DNA from 2 places in the Vibrio harveyi genome. Region 1 is predicted to be linked to the other one. Evidence: predicted binding sites of a transcription regulator. Region 1 holds the regulator's gene; the other holds the start of a gene.
What was found. Region 1 encodes PurR, which represses purine synthesis genes. Its sites were predicted from a motif close to TNANGNAAACGTTTNCNTNA; they were not measured.
Positions count from the first base shown of each region.

Region 2: the regulator PurR is predicted to act here: its motif matches at 5,552-5,571, upstream of glpX (class II fructose-bisphosphatase).

Region 1 covers NZ_CP125875.1:1,992,826-2,000,204, reverse strand. Annotated here, with positions in the region: gene glgC (glucose-1-phosphate adenylyltransferase) at 1-339, shown strand, start outside; gene glgA (glycogen synthase GlgA) at 329-1,786, shown strand; gene QMY49_RS09570 (alpha/beta fold hydrolase) at 1,909-2,712, shown strand; gene QMY49_RS09565 (putative signal transducing protein) at 2,745-3,062, opposite strand; gene QMY49_RS09560 (TVP38/TMEM64 family protein) at 3,062-3,751, opposite strand; gene QMY49_RS09555 (TfoX/Sxy family DNA transformation protein) at 3,872-4,462, opposite strand; cyclic di-GMP riboswitch class I at 4,579-4,668, opposite strand; gene purR (HTH-type transcriptional repressor PurR) at 4,947-5,951, opposite strand; gene torD (molecular chaperone TorD) at 6,398-7,045, opposite strand; gene torR (two-component system response regulator TorR) at 7,279-7,379, shown strand, end outside.
Region 2 covers NZ_CP125875.1:2,834,703-2,842,081, reverse strand. Annotated here, with positions in the region: gene tpiA (triose-phosphate isomerase) at 1-437, opposite strand, end outside; gene QMY49_RS13470 (5-carboxymethyl-2-hydroxymuconate Delta-isomerase) at 709-1,056, shown strand; gene QMY49_RS13465 (DUF805 domain-containing protein) at 1,230-1,652, shown strand; gene QMY49_RS13460 (GIY-YIG nuclease family protein) at 2,315-2,602, shown strand; gene QMY49_RS13455 (DUF3135 domain-containing protein) at 2,599-2,943, opposite strand; gene QMY49_RS13450 (helix-turn-helix transcriptional regulator) at 3,081-3,695, opposite strand; gene glpX (class II fructose-bisphosphatase) at 4,488-5,495, opposite strand; gene zapB (cell division protein ZapB) at 5,843-6,085, shown strand; gene rraA (ribonuclease E activity regulator RraA) at 6,182-6,721, opposite strand; gene QMY49_RS13430 (1,4-dihydroxy-2-naphthoate polyprenyltransferase) at 6,797-7,379, opposite strand, start outside.

The sequences.
Region 1 (7,379 bases):
TTGCCACCAGCGACATTTACTGACTCTGTTAATGGTCGAGTTCAGATCATCGATAGCTTGGTATGTAACGGTAGCTACGTACGTGGTTCACGTATTGAAAAATCAGTATTAGGTTTCCGTAGCAACATTGCTTCGGCGTGTGACATCAGCCAGTGTATTTTGCTCGGTGATGTGAAAGTCGGGGAAGGTTGTGTGCTTCGTCGCGTGATTGTAGATAAAGACGCAGATATTGCGCCGGGTACGCAAATTGGTGTAAATCTACAAGAAGATAAGAAACACTACCATGTGTCAGATGATGGCATCGTTGTAATTCCAAAAGGAGCACGTGTTGGCTACTAACAATTTGTCTGTTCTGTTTGTAGCGTCTGAAGTCGAAGGACTAATTAAAAGTGGTGGCTTGGCTGATGTAGCCAAGGCACTGCCGGAAGCCCTTCAAAATCTTCAGCAAGATGTACGAATTTCTATTCCAGCCTATACTGGCATTGAGCAACTATCGGAAGCGGAAACGGTTCTAGAAACAGAGTTAACGAGTTGGCCACATACGGCGTACCGAGTGCTTAAGTTAACGCTTGGGGATAATCCAGTTTACTTAATTGATTGTCCGCCGTATTTCAATCGTCCTTCTATGTACGCCGAAAACAACCAAGCTTATACAGACAATGGTGAACGCTTTGCATTCTTTAGTGCAGCGTGTTTGGACATGTTACCTAAGCTTGGCTTCCAGCCGGACATTGTTCACGCTAATGACTGGCATACAGGATTAGTCCCATTCTTGCTCAAACATCGATACGGCAATGAAGCCTTCTTTGCAAACACTCGCAGCGTTATTTCAATTCACAACGCGGTGTTCAAAGGGGTATTTAGTTACGACGATGTTCAATGCCTTCCAGAGTTCCATAGTCGAAATGTGCCTGATGCAGCCGTCAGTGCCACTCACATCACCATGCTCAAAGCGGGGGTGATGAATGCAGACAAAATCAATGCAGTAAGCCCGACTTACGCAGAAGAGCTTAAGACTGAGCTAGGTAGTCATGGTATGGCGTGGGAGTTTCAACAACGCGCTGACGATTTAGTGGGTATTCTAAATGGTTGTGATTACAGTGCGTGGAATCCAGAAACGGACTCTAGTTTACCGTTGAACTACAAAGCGAACCGACAAAGCATGGTGCGTGGCAAAAACGCTTGTAAGAGAGCCCTACAAGAAAAGCTGGGTCTTGAAGCATCTGATTGCGCTATGTTTGGTATGGTTTGCCGTTTAACGCAACAAAAAGGCGTGCATTATTTGCTACCAGCATTGGCTGACTTCCTCAAACATGATGTTCAAGTTGTCGTCGTGGGGACTGGCGATCCTATCCTTGCTGCCCAACTGAGAGACGTCTCAGCACAGTTCGCTAATAAGTTGGTTTTTGTTGAAGCATACGATAATGAACTCGCACACCTTGTTGAGGCTGGCTCAGATTTCTTCCTGATGCCTTCAGAATTTGAACCTTGTGGTTTAAATCAGATCTACAGTATGGCTTATGGCACGTTGCCGATTGTTCGTGGTGTAGGCGGTTTGAAAGACAGTGTTAATGACTACGACGCAGATCTTGAAGAAGCCACAGGTTTTGTATTCTATGAGCCAACACCACAAGCGTTATTATTGACGATGCTAAGGGCACTGTTGCTTTACGCACAGAGTCCGAACGAAGTAAGGCGTGTACAGCTTCATGCAATGCAGAAAGACTTTTGTTGGCGTAAAGCTGCGGAAGAATACTTGCAGTTGTATAGAGCCGCGTTAAATTGACGCAAAATCTTTAAAAAGTGTAACGAAAGGCACCGAATAGGGTGCCTTTATTATCTTACCCATAAGGAGTGTGGTAGCATTTATCCATTCCTGTTCACAAAGAATGTTTTTCATACTGATACATGACTCAGCCACTTTTATTCCATAAAACCTATATACACCCTACTAGCAAAGAGTGGGTCGTTTTCGTGCATGGTGCTGGTGGCAGTTCTTCGATATGGTTTAAGCAGATCAAAGCGTATAAGCAGCACTTTAATTTACTGCTGATCGACCTTCGAGGGCATGGAAAATCTAACCAACTGCTTAAAGAATTGATGACAAGTCGCTATACCTTTACGGCGGTGACTCAAGATATTCTAAAAGTTTTGGATCATCTTAAGATTCAGTCTGCGCACTTTGTCGGTATGTCTTTGGGTACTATTATTGTTCGTAATTTGGCTGAGTTAGCCTCTGAGCGAGTACGCTCTATGGTTCTTGGTGGCGCAGTTACGCGTTTAAATACCCGCTCACAAATCCTGGTGAAGTTAGGTAATCTAGGAAAGCACATTCTGCCTTATATGTGGCTGTACAAGTTGTTTGCCTACATTGTTATGCCGCAAAAAAACCAACGAGAATCACGTCACCTATTTATCCGCGAAGCAAAGAAATTGTGCCAGAAAGAATTCAAACGATGGTTCATCTTAGCCGCTGACGTTAATCCTCTGATGAAATACTTTAAAGATCGTGAACTGCCTATCCCAACATTGTATTTAATGGGTGATAGGGATTACATGTTCATCAAGCCAGTTAAAGAGATGGTTGCGGTACATAAGCAAAGTGTTCTACGCGAGATTCCAGATTGTGGTCATGTGTGCAATGTAGAACGACCTGATGACTTCAATCAACACTCTATCGAGTTCATTAAGCAGCAAAGCTTAGCCGCTTAAACTTAAAATGATTGAAAAGAATAGGGGAGCCATTAAGGCTCCCCTATTTGATATCCGCATTGCCAACAAGCGCCAAATTGACCTTCATTTTGCTCCGAACATTGTGGGCACTGCCAATCTTGGTAAATAAGTTCTGCTTGTTTTCGATAGTCTTCGACGATGGCTGATGCTTTCAACTGTTGCTCCGGATGTAAAAGCCAAACATACGGGTCAGTATCATCGCTAAAAGGCAGCTCTCCCTTCAATCCGAACATGCCTTCACCTCGCACTTCGCAGGCTATTTGCTCGGTTTTAAGAAGCTCACAAACGATATGAGCTTCAGCCGGATTTTTAGCGATGTATATTTTCATTAAGCGTTTCCATTCTGTACTTGTGCAGGGCGAACCTTATTCATAACCCATTTAGCGATAATAGGGAACAAACCAAGTAGAGCAAACGATGCTAATACGGTTGGTGACACAATTCCAGAAAGACTATCAATGGTTGCTAGCTGTGTACCTGCATTCAGATAAACCGCAGTGCCGGGCAACATACCAATTTGGCTTGTTAAGTAGAATCGAGCAATAGTCATTGGTGTTAGACCCATTAACAAGTTGATTAGGAAAAATGGAAAAACAGGGATTAAGCGTAGCGAAAACAGGTAAAATGCGCCGTCTTTTTCTACACCCTGGTTGATCGCACCTAGCTTGTTTCCAAACTTACTCTGTACCCATTCCCTCAATAGGTAACGGCTGCTTAAAAAAGCGATCGTTGCACCGATTGTGCTGGCAAAAGAAACCAGCAGCAAACTTGTCCAGAAACCAAATAGCGCCGCACCAAGCAAAGTCACCACTGCTGCGCCTGGAATCGAAAACGCAGTGATGGCAATGTAAGCAAAGAAATAAGTGGCAGCAGCGAATACGAAGTTTTCGCTAATAAAAGTGTTCAACGCTTCTTGTTGCGCCTTCGCGTTTTCTAGCGTTAGGTATTGACCAAAATTCACGCCTAAAAAGATAATCGTCGCGAGTAGGATCAGTCCTAAAATCAGTTTCTTATTCATATCAATAGCTCCGTTTGGCTTCTTAGATAATAAGACAGAATGGGGCAATAAAAAATTTCAAAAAAAAACCGCAGTTTGAAAACTGCGGCTTTTACTCAATGTCATGCTGATATAAATGCTTTAGGAAAGAGCACTCATCAATTCTTCTCGACGAGACTGAGGTACGACACTCCAATGTGTGCCTTTGATTGCACCTTCTAACGCCCAGAGCAGTTCAAGGCTTACCGTAGAGGCATGCGTATCTTGGATTGCTTTGTATGCGTTTAGCGCGCCTTCTGCTTCAAGTTGCTCTACAGAGTCAATGCCCGCTTTCTTGAGCATACGCTCAGTTGCTAGACGCAGGTTAGGTAGATCTTTCAATCGATTAGGCTTGGTGCTTGCTTGTTGTTTTTTCTCTTGCTTAGCAGTCTCGAGGGATTGCTTGGCAACTTCAATCAAGCGGTCGGTTGTGTCCCAAAGATCATCAGAAATTGCATAGTATTTCGTAACGACTGGGAAACCACGTTTCTTGTAGACGTACGGTTTTAGTCCTTGAGTCTCGAAGTCAGATGAAGTTTGTTGGTCAGCTCGAATATGAAGTTGATTGTTTACGACAAGCGCAAACATCGTTTCATCGGCGAAGAGCCCAAAACCACCAAACATTGAGCGCGACTTGATATTACCAAGTGCCTCAAACAGCTTCATTGAGTCTTTGAGTATCGGTTTATCCATGGTGTGTTATCTCGGTGTAATTAATATTACGCCACCAAAAATCAGGTCCGAGAGATTAGCAAATGCATGCAGACACAATGTCATTAAAGGGTAAACTCACTTAATGCATATTTGCCATCGGTAACCCCGCTACCTTCCATCTAATAAGATGGTTCAGGCCGGAGGCTTTGCGTCCCACCCTTTCGGATGGTTTGCCCTGTGCGTGACTCTTTGAGGATACTTCGTATATTGAATTAACATCACGTTTCAAACGTTGAAGTGTGATCTTGGTTCAGTTAATAGTGGTAATTTGATGTGTAAAGTTTCATATGCTGGAATGTATAATTGTAATACAAAAGGTCTATCAAGGATATGTGCTACCTTGAGTTAAAACAGCAACTTATCTTCGTTCTTTAAATTATTTTTCTGATGAAATGTCCAAAAAAGTTATTTTTAGGCAATAAAAAAGCGCCCCTAGGAGCGCTTTATAAAATCAAGTGAGAGATCAGTTCAATTTCTTAACTGTATTACGCACAACGATCTCTGGTTGCATTTCGAAAACACGCTTCTCATGCTCTTTATCTTTGATGCGCTCAAGTAGGATCTCAAATGCATTTTTACCCACACGACGTTTTGGTTGGTGAATCGTCGTTAGCGGTGGAGAGAAGTACTCAGCAAGTTCGATATTGTCGTAACCGATAACAGAAATATCGTCTGGTACTTTGATACCGTTTTGTTGTAGGCGGCTCATCAAGCCAAGAGCCATAGTGTCATTGAAACAGAAAACAGCGGTTGGACGTTTGTCCATAGCACTGATGTTATCTGCAGCTAAGACAGCCGTGTCACACTCAAAGTTGCCTTCAAGAATCCAATCTTCGTTAACGGCTAGATTTGCTTCAGCCATCGCACGACGGTAACCCGCAATACGTTCTTGGCAAGCTGCTTTTTCGAAGTGACCGCTCAGACAAGCAATATCAGTATGACCATTGTCGATCAGGTATTTTGTTGCGATGTAACCGCCTTCTTCTGAGTTATCGATGATCTTGTCTGCTTGTGAGCTTTCAGGACCCCAATCCATGACAACTTTAGGAATATCTGAATGACGGTCAAGCATCTCTTTTAGCTCTTCCGTAAGGTCAGAACACATTACTAGAATGCCATCTACACGTTTCTCAGCTAGCATGCGGATGTAGTCACGTTGCTTCTCGTAAATACCGCCCGTGTTACATAGGATCAGAGTGTAACCTTGACGGTAACAGTAGCTCTCAACGCCGTCGATTACTTCAGAGAAGAATAGGTTGGTAGATTGAGTAACTAACATACCGATGGTACGAGTTGAGTTGCATTTTAAACTGCGCGCAACGGCACTTGGTGCGTAATTAAGTTCATCCACCGCTTTCATTACTTTTTCTTGAGTTGCTTCAGCAACAAAGCGAGTTTTATTAATTACGTGCGAAACCGTAGTGGTAGAAACGCCGGCTAAGCGAGCAACGTCTTTAATAGTGGCCATAAATGATGTCCTGTATCGAGCTACTGTAAATACCGTAGTGAAGACAACCATACGCTTAGGGTCTTGCGCAAACCGAGCAACTGCGAATAGGGGCATTGCTGAGATATTTGGCAGCGGTTGTTCCGAAATCGGTATAAAAAGGTTTGTAGCAACATTTATCGCTGAGTCTCATATTCCTTTCTTATATAAGTGAGGAATTGGTCAGCAATCCTGTTAAGAAAACACAAAAACCGCTTTATTTCAGCGGTTTACATATAAATCATATTTAATCGTTTGCGCTCACATTTTAGACTGATGCGAGCAAGCTGGCAATATTCTAGGCAGTTGTTTTGTGCCCCTGAGGTCACATTTTAACGGCTAAATTGATTGTATTTCTCTGTGCCAGATTAAAAACAAACGAATAAAATAGGGAGTCTGAATGACAGACTCCCCAAAATAGGTGGCAATTATTCACCAAGAAGGTAGGTGCTGTCCAGTTTACAAAATGCAATTAATAGTTGCGTAACGCTAATGTAGAAGCCAAATTCGTCGAATTGCTTACATTTAGCAGCAAACTGTGGCAGCCAAGTCATAAGGTGTTGTTGGATGAACTCGTTCTGTTTTCCGAACGCTTCTTCCATATGTTTATCTTGCTCTAGTTCGTTCGAGCGGATAATCATGTTGCCTAGAAAATCTAGCTCGACCGCTAAGTGGTCCGCTGGTTCTTTCAGATTTTCGTCCACTTGCACGCCAAAGTCTGCCATCAGTTTTTCCATCTCTTCTGCTGGCTTATCATTTAATAAACCAGATTCGCCGATGTACATTGAAGCATAAGGCAGTGCGCCGTGCTTTTCTGTTTTTAGAAAGAGTTCACAGAAGTCCGCTGCTAATTCTAACTGAGCGTCTTCACGGTCTTGTAAACGGTTGAGTGCATCAACAAGGGTATCAACAGCTGGTTTTAGTGATTCGTTTTCACCAAGACCCGCTAAAAAGCTTCGAATTTCAACACTGTGGTAGGTTTCTAGTTCTTTCTCTGTCAGTTCTTTTGCGAACAGGCTAGAAAACCACCAATAGATTTCTGCGCGTTTCTCGTTAAAAGCTTTCACTTCTTGCATTTTTTTGCTCCTGAATGGTTATCCCTTAAGTGTAAACAATTAAGATGAATAGCAGTAACTATAATTGTTATGCATTATTGGAAAATATGCGTATTTGTGAATGGCTGTAAATAAGCTTGCTTTGAATCAATAAAATCGCAAAATCTTGCTTTTTAATGTATCTATGACTAGAAATGTTACTAGTTATGAATAGAATACGTCTTGGAAAATAAAAAAGACAGAAAGTGGTGTAAATGAGCTATCACGTATTAGTCGTAGAAGATGATGTTGTAACTCGCAGTAAGCTCGCGGGCTATTTCCAAAATGAAGGTTACAAAGTCAGTGAAGCAGAAAG
Region 2 (7,379 bases), 840 kb from region 1:
GCACATACAGCTTCAGTTTCGCCAGCTTCGTTTTGAGCTTCAGATTCACCGATACAGAAAACAGGCTTTAGACCGTTTTCTTTTAGGAAGTTGAATTTCTTAGCGATGAACTCGTCAGATTCGTTGTGGTATTCACGACGCTCTGAGTGACCGATGATGATGTGAGAAGCACCGAAGTCTTTCAGCATTTCTGGAGACATGTCGCCAGTGAAAGCACCGCTGTTGTTTAGGTCAGTGTTTTGTGCACCTAGGATAACTTTGTTACCGCCTTCAGCGATTACGCGCTCAGCTAGATCGATGTAAAGAGCTGGTGGAGCTACTGCTACGTCAACACCTTCAACGCCTTCAAGTTCAGCGTTAATACCAGTTAGCAGCTCAGTTACCATTGCTTTGCTACCGTTTAGTTTCCAGTTACCCATCACTACAGGACGACGCATAGGAATATCTCCCTTATCTTTAATGTAAATAGTCTATTAATGTAAAAAATCTACGTAGGAATATAACAGAATAATGTGAACAGATCATGATTGGCGTCATGTCTTATTCGGCTTTCTTCATCTGGTCGGTGCTGCATTAGTTCTGTTATTTTTGTCAAAAGCAATCGATTGGTGATCGCGTAGACAGAATGATAGTCCATTCCTCGGAAAATGCGCCTTAGGTTGGTATTACTGTGGGTTAAAAGTTCGCCGTAATAAGAAAGGAATCAAAATGCCAAACTTAGTTTTAGAATATTCCAACTCAGTCGATGAGCGTGTGAATGTCCAGGGATTACTAGAAGATCTACACAAAGTCACCTTGGAGAGTGGTTTGTTCGAGCTTGCGTCCGTCAAATCACGTGCGCTTCGTTGCCACAATTGGTTGGTGGGAGAAGAGGGCGATAGTGTTGATTTCATTCACATCAACTTTGATTTGCTGGCAGGTAGAAGTGCAGAACAAAAACGCGAGTTATCAAGAGCACTGATGGTTGTTTTACAGGAACAAGCGAGTCATGTTCGTAGCTTAACGGTGAATGTGCGCGATATGGATATTGATTGCTTCCAGAAGGTGGTGAACTAGCTCTGTTGCTCGGGTTAAATCCCAAACTGCCTCATTTAGAGTCGACAAGCTGAAGGCTCTAAATGTACAGACCTACAGTTTGAAGTCTGGTGATGTTTTCCTCTGGGGGATGAACTTTTCAAACCATGCTGACTCGGCTAATCTATAGCCTTTCAAAATTAGGGTAAAAGTCGATGTCGATTAAAGAGTTATTGTTTTCTTTCCAAGGGCGTATAGGTCGTAAAACTTACTGGATGTGGAACATCATCTACTACATCCTAATCTTAGGTTTTGGTGCGGGCATCAGTAAGTTGTTCCCTGCATTTTCTTATATTCTTCTGCCTATCTTCTTATTGATTCTTCTGATCCCAGATTTGGCGATAACCACTAAGCGTTGGCATGACCGTAATAAGTCGATTTACTGGCTAGCGTTGAACATCCCATTGATCATTGGTCGAGTTGCCACGCCAATGACTAACCCTGCTGCGCAGGACCCATCTACACCGCAAATGCTGATTGCTTCGGTCTCTCTGCTATGTGGTCTATGGATTCTTGTCGAGTGTGGTTTCTTGAAAGGTTCTGCCGGTCAGAACAAATACGGTCCTGAGCCGGAGTAAGGTCTTTAGGTATCGAACTCCTTGGACGTAGATTCTTAGTCTCGCTGAGGCACGCTAGAATGACGGATTCCTTTATTTAAGAGTGACTTAAAGTAACTATGAGAGGGTGTTCTTTCTAAGGTCTCGTATTTGCTGAAAGTCGATTCTTAGTTTCGCTGAGGCTCGCTAGAATGACGGATTCCCTTTATTTAAGAGTGACTTAAAGTAACTGTGAGAGGGTGTTCTTTCTAAGGTCTCGTACTTGCTGAAAGTCGATTCTTAGTCTCGCTGAGGCTCGCTAGAATGACGGATTCCTTTATTTAAGAGTGACTTAAAGTAACTATGAGAGGGTGTTCTTTCTAAGGTCTCGTACTTGCTGTTAGTAGATTCTTAGTCTCGCTAGAATGACGGATTCCTTTATTTAAGAGTGACTTAAAGTAACTGTGAGAGGCGTTCTTTCTAAGGTCTCGTTCTTGCAGAAAGTAGATTCTTAGTCTCGCTGAAGCTCGCTAGAATGACTGATTTCTGTTACTTAATAGCAAGTTAAATTAACTGTCATTCTGAACAGCGAGGGACGAGCGTGATTCAGAATCTACTCACCGAGTGCTCCGAGTTTGCAGTAAACGACCGAGCTAGTGAATTACAATGGAAAAGCAACCACAGATCATTAAGGAGAATGAACCATCGACAAGATACCTTGCGTTTACATCCTAACTTCAAAAAATAACTCAGTTCTCTACATTGGTGTTACCAGCCAACTAGCCCAAAGAATATGGCAGCATAAAAACGGAATCGTTGAGGGTTTTACCAAGAAATATCACGTTCACAAGCTCGTTTACTTTGAGCTGTTTGAAGATATGGCAACTGCCATAAACCGAGAAAAGCAGTTGAAACAATGGAAGCGAGAGTGGAAGTTAGATTTAGTGAGAAAAACGAATCCTGACTTTCTCGATTTATCCAACGAGTTTTAGTAAAAATCATCCCTATCTTTAAACGTTTTCAACTCAACCACATCGGCTTTTTTAGTTGGGGCGGTTTCCCCTTGTAATGCCTCTCTGAATTTCACGACCTGTTTCTGCAATTCATTCATTAATACGACATTTGTGTGGTTGGGATTTTTGCAGTTATGAATGACTCTATCTATGTGACTTTGCTGTGCCCACAATCGTGGTTGCATCTGCTCTGAAGCACCTTCAATCATCTCTTTCGCCATATCGTGACGAAATTGCTCAAAGGCTTCGGGGTCTTGTTCTGCCATTTTTACCATTTCATCGAATGAGGGCAAAACTTGAGGTGTATAACTGTTCGGCATAGCCGCTCCAAATCCATTGGATGTTGCTCCTAGTTACTAAAAGCTTAATCTACACAGAGGATGAGAGCGGATGAATTGCGTCATAGTCTCATTTATAAGAGAGTATGTTCATAATAGCGGTTGGTTTGATCGAAGATTTATTGCTGGATTCGGTACACGCAGCGACGTTGACCACTGATGATGTGCTCATCTCGTTCGATTTTGGTTTCGCTACCTAAAAGTGATTGGAAGACATTGAGTTCAGATTGGCACAAACTTGGGCAGCGAGTGGCTGCTTTGCAAATAGGGCAGTGATTTTCGATGAGAATAAACCCATGTTCATCTTTCTCTAGTTCTGCCATGTAGCCTTCTTGCTCACGCAGAGTAACAAGTGTCTGTAACTTGCTTTCCAGAGAGTCGCACTGCTCAAGGTGTTGCTGGTAGTTTTGTAGGGTGAGTTTCTCGCGCTCAGATGTGACTTTCTCCAATCCGTCTTTACCGAAGATGTGCTCTACCGCTTCAATAAACTGAATGGTCAGTTCGCCGTGGCGATCAGCAAATTGCTCATGACCTTTTTGTGTAAGGGACCAATGACGGGTTGGGCGCCCAACTTTGACCTTTACATCATGAATCGACAGGATGCCGTCATCTTCTAAACCTTGTAGATGCTGACGCGCACCCATGGTTGTCATTCCCAGTTCAGAAGAGAGTTGTTTCGCAGTGACAGAGCCATCACGCTTAACGATTTGCAAAATCCTATCTACGGTCTTCATATACCCACCATCTATACATCAGTACATATTATGCTCGATAGGGTTAGTAAAGAAAAGTGTTGACTTAATTTGTGTGTGGATTTGTTGGGTATATGTCGTCATTCTAAACAACAAGGAACAAGTGTGATGCAGAATCTATTATCCATTTGTGCGGCGATTTAAGGTGAATGAGGAAGAGTTTGGGGGCGCTGCTACTAGATCCTTAGTCTCGCTTGAGCTCGCTAGGATGACGAACTCTTTTGGTTTATAGCTTGTTTAAGTAATCGTCATTCTGAACATCGAGGAACGAGTGTGATTCAGAATCTATTATCCGTTTGTGCTGTGACTTGAGGTGAATGAGGAGGAGTTTGGGGGCGCTGTTACTAGATCCTTAGTCTCGCTTGAGCTCGCTAGGATGACGAACTCTTTTGGTTTGTAGCTTGTTAAAGTAATCGTCATTCTGAACAAAGAGGAACGAGTGTGATTCAGAATCTATCATCCGTTTGTGCTGTGATTTGAGGTGAATAAGGAAGAGTTTGGGGGCGCTGCTACTAGATCCTTAGTCTCGCTTGAGCTTGCTAGGATGACGAACTCTTTTGGTTTATAGCTTGTTAAAGTAGTCGTCATTCTGAACAACGAGGAACGAGTGTGATTCAGAATCTATTATCCTTTGATTCTGTGGTCTGGAGGAGGAATAAAGCTTAAGAGCTTGCTGGAATTAGATTCTCAGTCTCGCGATTAAAAACGAAGTTTAAATGACTTACCAGAATAGAAAGGCTCCAACTCAGGGGGAGTGGGAGCCTCGAATACTGCTTAAAGAATGATATCGCGCACTTCAGGGTCTTTACGCTCTAGGTAGTGCGTAGACTTGATGCGGCGAATAGTACGGCAGCGACCGCGAATCAATAGGGTTTCTGTTGTTGCGATGTTACCTTGACGAGAGATACCTTCCAGTAGGTCACCCTTGGTAATACCCGTTGCAGAGAATACTACGTTGTCGCTGCGTGCCATGTCTTCCATCTTTAGAACCACGTTCGCTTGAACGCCCATCTCTTCACAGCGTTGAAGTTCAGCAGCGCCGTAGATGCGGTTTTCTTCAGTATCGCCTTTTACTTCGTGACGAGGAAGAAGACGACCGTGCATGTCACCGTCTAGTGCGCGAATCACTGCTGCCGATACTACGCCTTCTGGAGCGCCGCCGATGCAGTACATCACGTCTACTTCGCTATCTGGCATACAAGTTAGGATTGAAGCGGCTACATCACCGTCTGGCACTGCGAACACACGAACGCCCATTGCTTGCATCTCTGCGATCACTTCATCGTGACGTGGCTTAGCAAGCGTAATCACAACAAGTGTATCAAGAGTCTTGTTCAGTGCTTTAGCAACGTTTTCTAGGTTTTCTTTTAGAGGTTTACCTAAGTCGATAACGCCTTTTGCACCAGGACCAACAACCAATTTTTCCATGTACATGTCCGGCGCTTTAAGGAAGCTGCCTTTCTCACCGGCTGCTAGCACTGCTAATGCGTTAGATTGACCCATTGCCGTCATGCGTGTGCCTTCAATCGGGTCAACGGCGATATCTACTTCATCGCCACCGATGCCCACTTGCTCACCAATGTATAGCATTGGCGCATCATCGATTTCGCCTTCACCAATAACGATTTCACCACTGATGTCTGTTTTGTTCAGCAAGGTGCGCATAACTTCAACAGCAGCACCGTCCGCTGCGTTTTTGTCGCCACGACCAAGCCATTTATAGCCAGCCAGAGCGGCACCTTCAGTAACACGGGAAAATGCCATTGCTAAATCGCGTTTCATGATGTCTCCAAGTAACAAGAGGGAAGAAGAATTTGCGCGGCGATTCTATCACATCGTAAGTTAAACGTTTGCCTTTTTGCTGAGCTTTTACTTTAACTAAGTTGAATTTGATCAATACTTGGGTGAGTTTTTGGCGTCGTGAGAGCAAATTGCATTGTTCAAAAATGCCTCTAGGATAAGAAAAGTCAGCGTTTAGTGAGATTGCGCTGATTTTTTAACCGAATGATGCGAAATATCGAATATAGTGAGTGTTTATCGTCGCTACGCTGAGTAGAATGAACCTTATCGGTAAGGTGCAAGCGAACGCTCGCGCATCGTCCCAACGGAATAACAATAGGTAGGCCAAGATGTCTTTTGAAGTACTAGAACAACTAGAAGCGAAAATTCAAACTGCAGTTGACACAATCACTCTTCTTCAGATGGAAGTCGAAGAGCTGAAAGAAGATAAAGTAAAACTTGAAACAGAAGCTAACGAGCTTCGTTCTCAACGTGAAGAGCTAGAGCAAAAATCTCAGCAAGCTCAACAAGAGCACGCACAATGGCAAGAGCGCATTCGTGCACTACTTGGCAAGATGGACGAAGTGGAATAATCCACTTAAGTATCCAGAATCAAAAACACCCGCTTCGGCGGGTGTTTGCGTATTTGGCGATGTTTTTTAGCGATGCGGCTAGTTGCTAATAAAAGATTAATTTAACTCTGCTTCATCTTCATCTTCATCTTCGTCTTCTTCATCGAGCTCTAAGTCTACATTGAGTGGCTCAGGTGAAAGAATGATGCCTGTGCTATCGGCATAGATGTAATCTTCAGGTAGGAAGCTAACGCCACCAAAGTTCACTGGTACGTCGATTTCACCAATGCCTTGATTTGCTGCCCCAACAGGAATTGAAGCGAGAGCCTGAATGCCAAGGTTCATGTCTTCCAGTTCGTCCACTTCGCGAACACAACCATAAACCACAATCCCTTCCCATTCGTTTTCTTCTGCTAGTGTTGCGATTTCTGCATCGATTAAGGCTCTGCGCAAGGAACCGCCACCATCAATCAGCAATACTCGCCCGATACCATCTTGTTCTAACGTTTCACGGATCAGTGCGTTGTCTTCAAAACACTTAATCGTCGTCACTTGCCCGGCAAACGACGCTCGACCGCCAAAGTTACTGAACATCGGTTCAACTACATCTACCTGATCAAGATAGATATCACAGAGTGCTGAGGTATTGTATTCCATAGCGTACCTTTCTAAACAGAAACTGTTGTCTTTGAGTATATCTAGGCATTAAGTCAATGCAATGACAATCCTTTTTTAACTCATCAGAGTTTGAGCTACCACAATTGTTGCAAATAAAACGTTAGTCACCAGTGAGCACTTCACGACAACTGGCATCATAGGTGCAATTTGTGCTGGTTTTTCAGTATCCCAAACGGCTTTCCCGTGGTGGGCTATTACGTAGATGCTGAGCAAGAAGGGTAAGCTGATCCATACTGGCTTGTCTTGAATGAGCAGGTAAGCGGCAAAAGCCAGTAGCGCACCACCAAGCAAAATAAAGTGATACTGCTTGGCTTTACGTTGTCCTAGTCGAACTGCCATGGTGCGTTTGCCACATTCGCTGTCATTTTCGATATCACGCATATTATTGATGTTCAGGACTGCTACCGCCAATAAACCACAGCCTAGCGCTGGTAAGAATAACGTCGCATCAACATGACCCGTGTGCAGGAAGTAAGTGCCAGATACACCAAGTAAGCCAAAGAAAAGGAATACTGACAAGTCACCTAGACCAACATAGCCGTAAGGCTTACTGCCCATGGTGTACGCAATCGCAGCAAGGATGGCAAGAATGCCTAAGCCAATAAAGGTAATGATGCTTTCAAACGAGCTCAGCGCG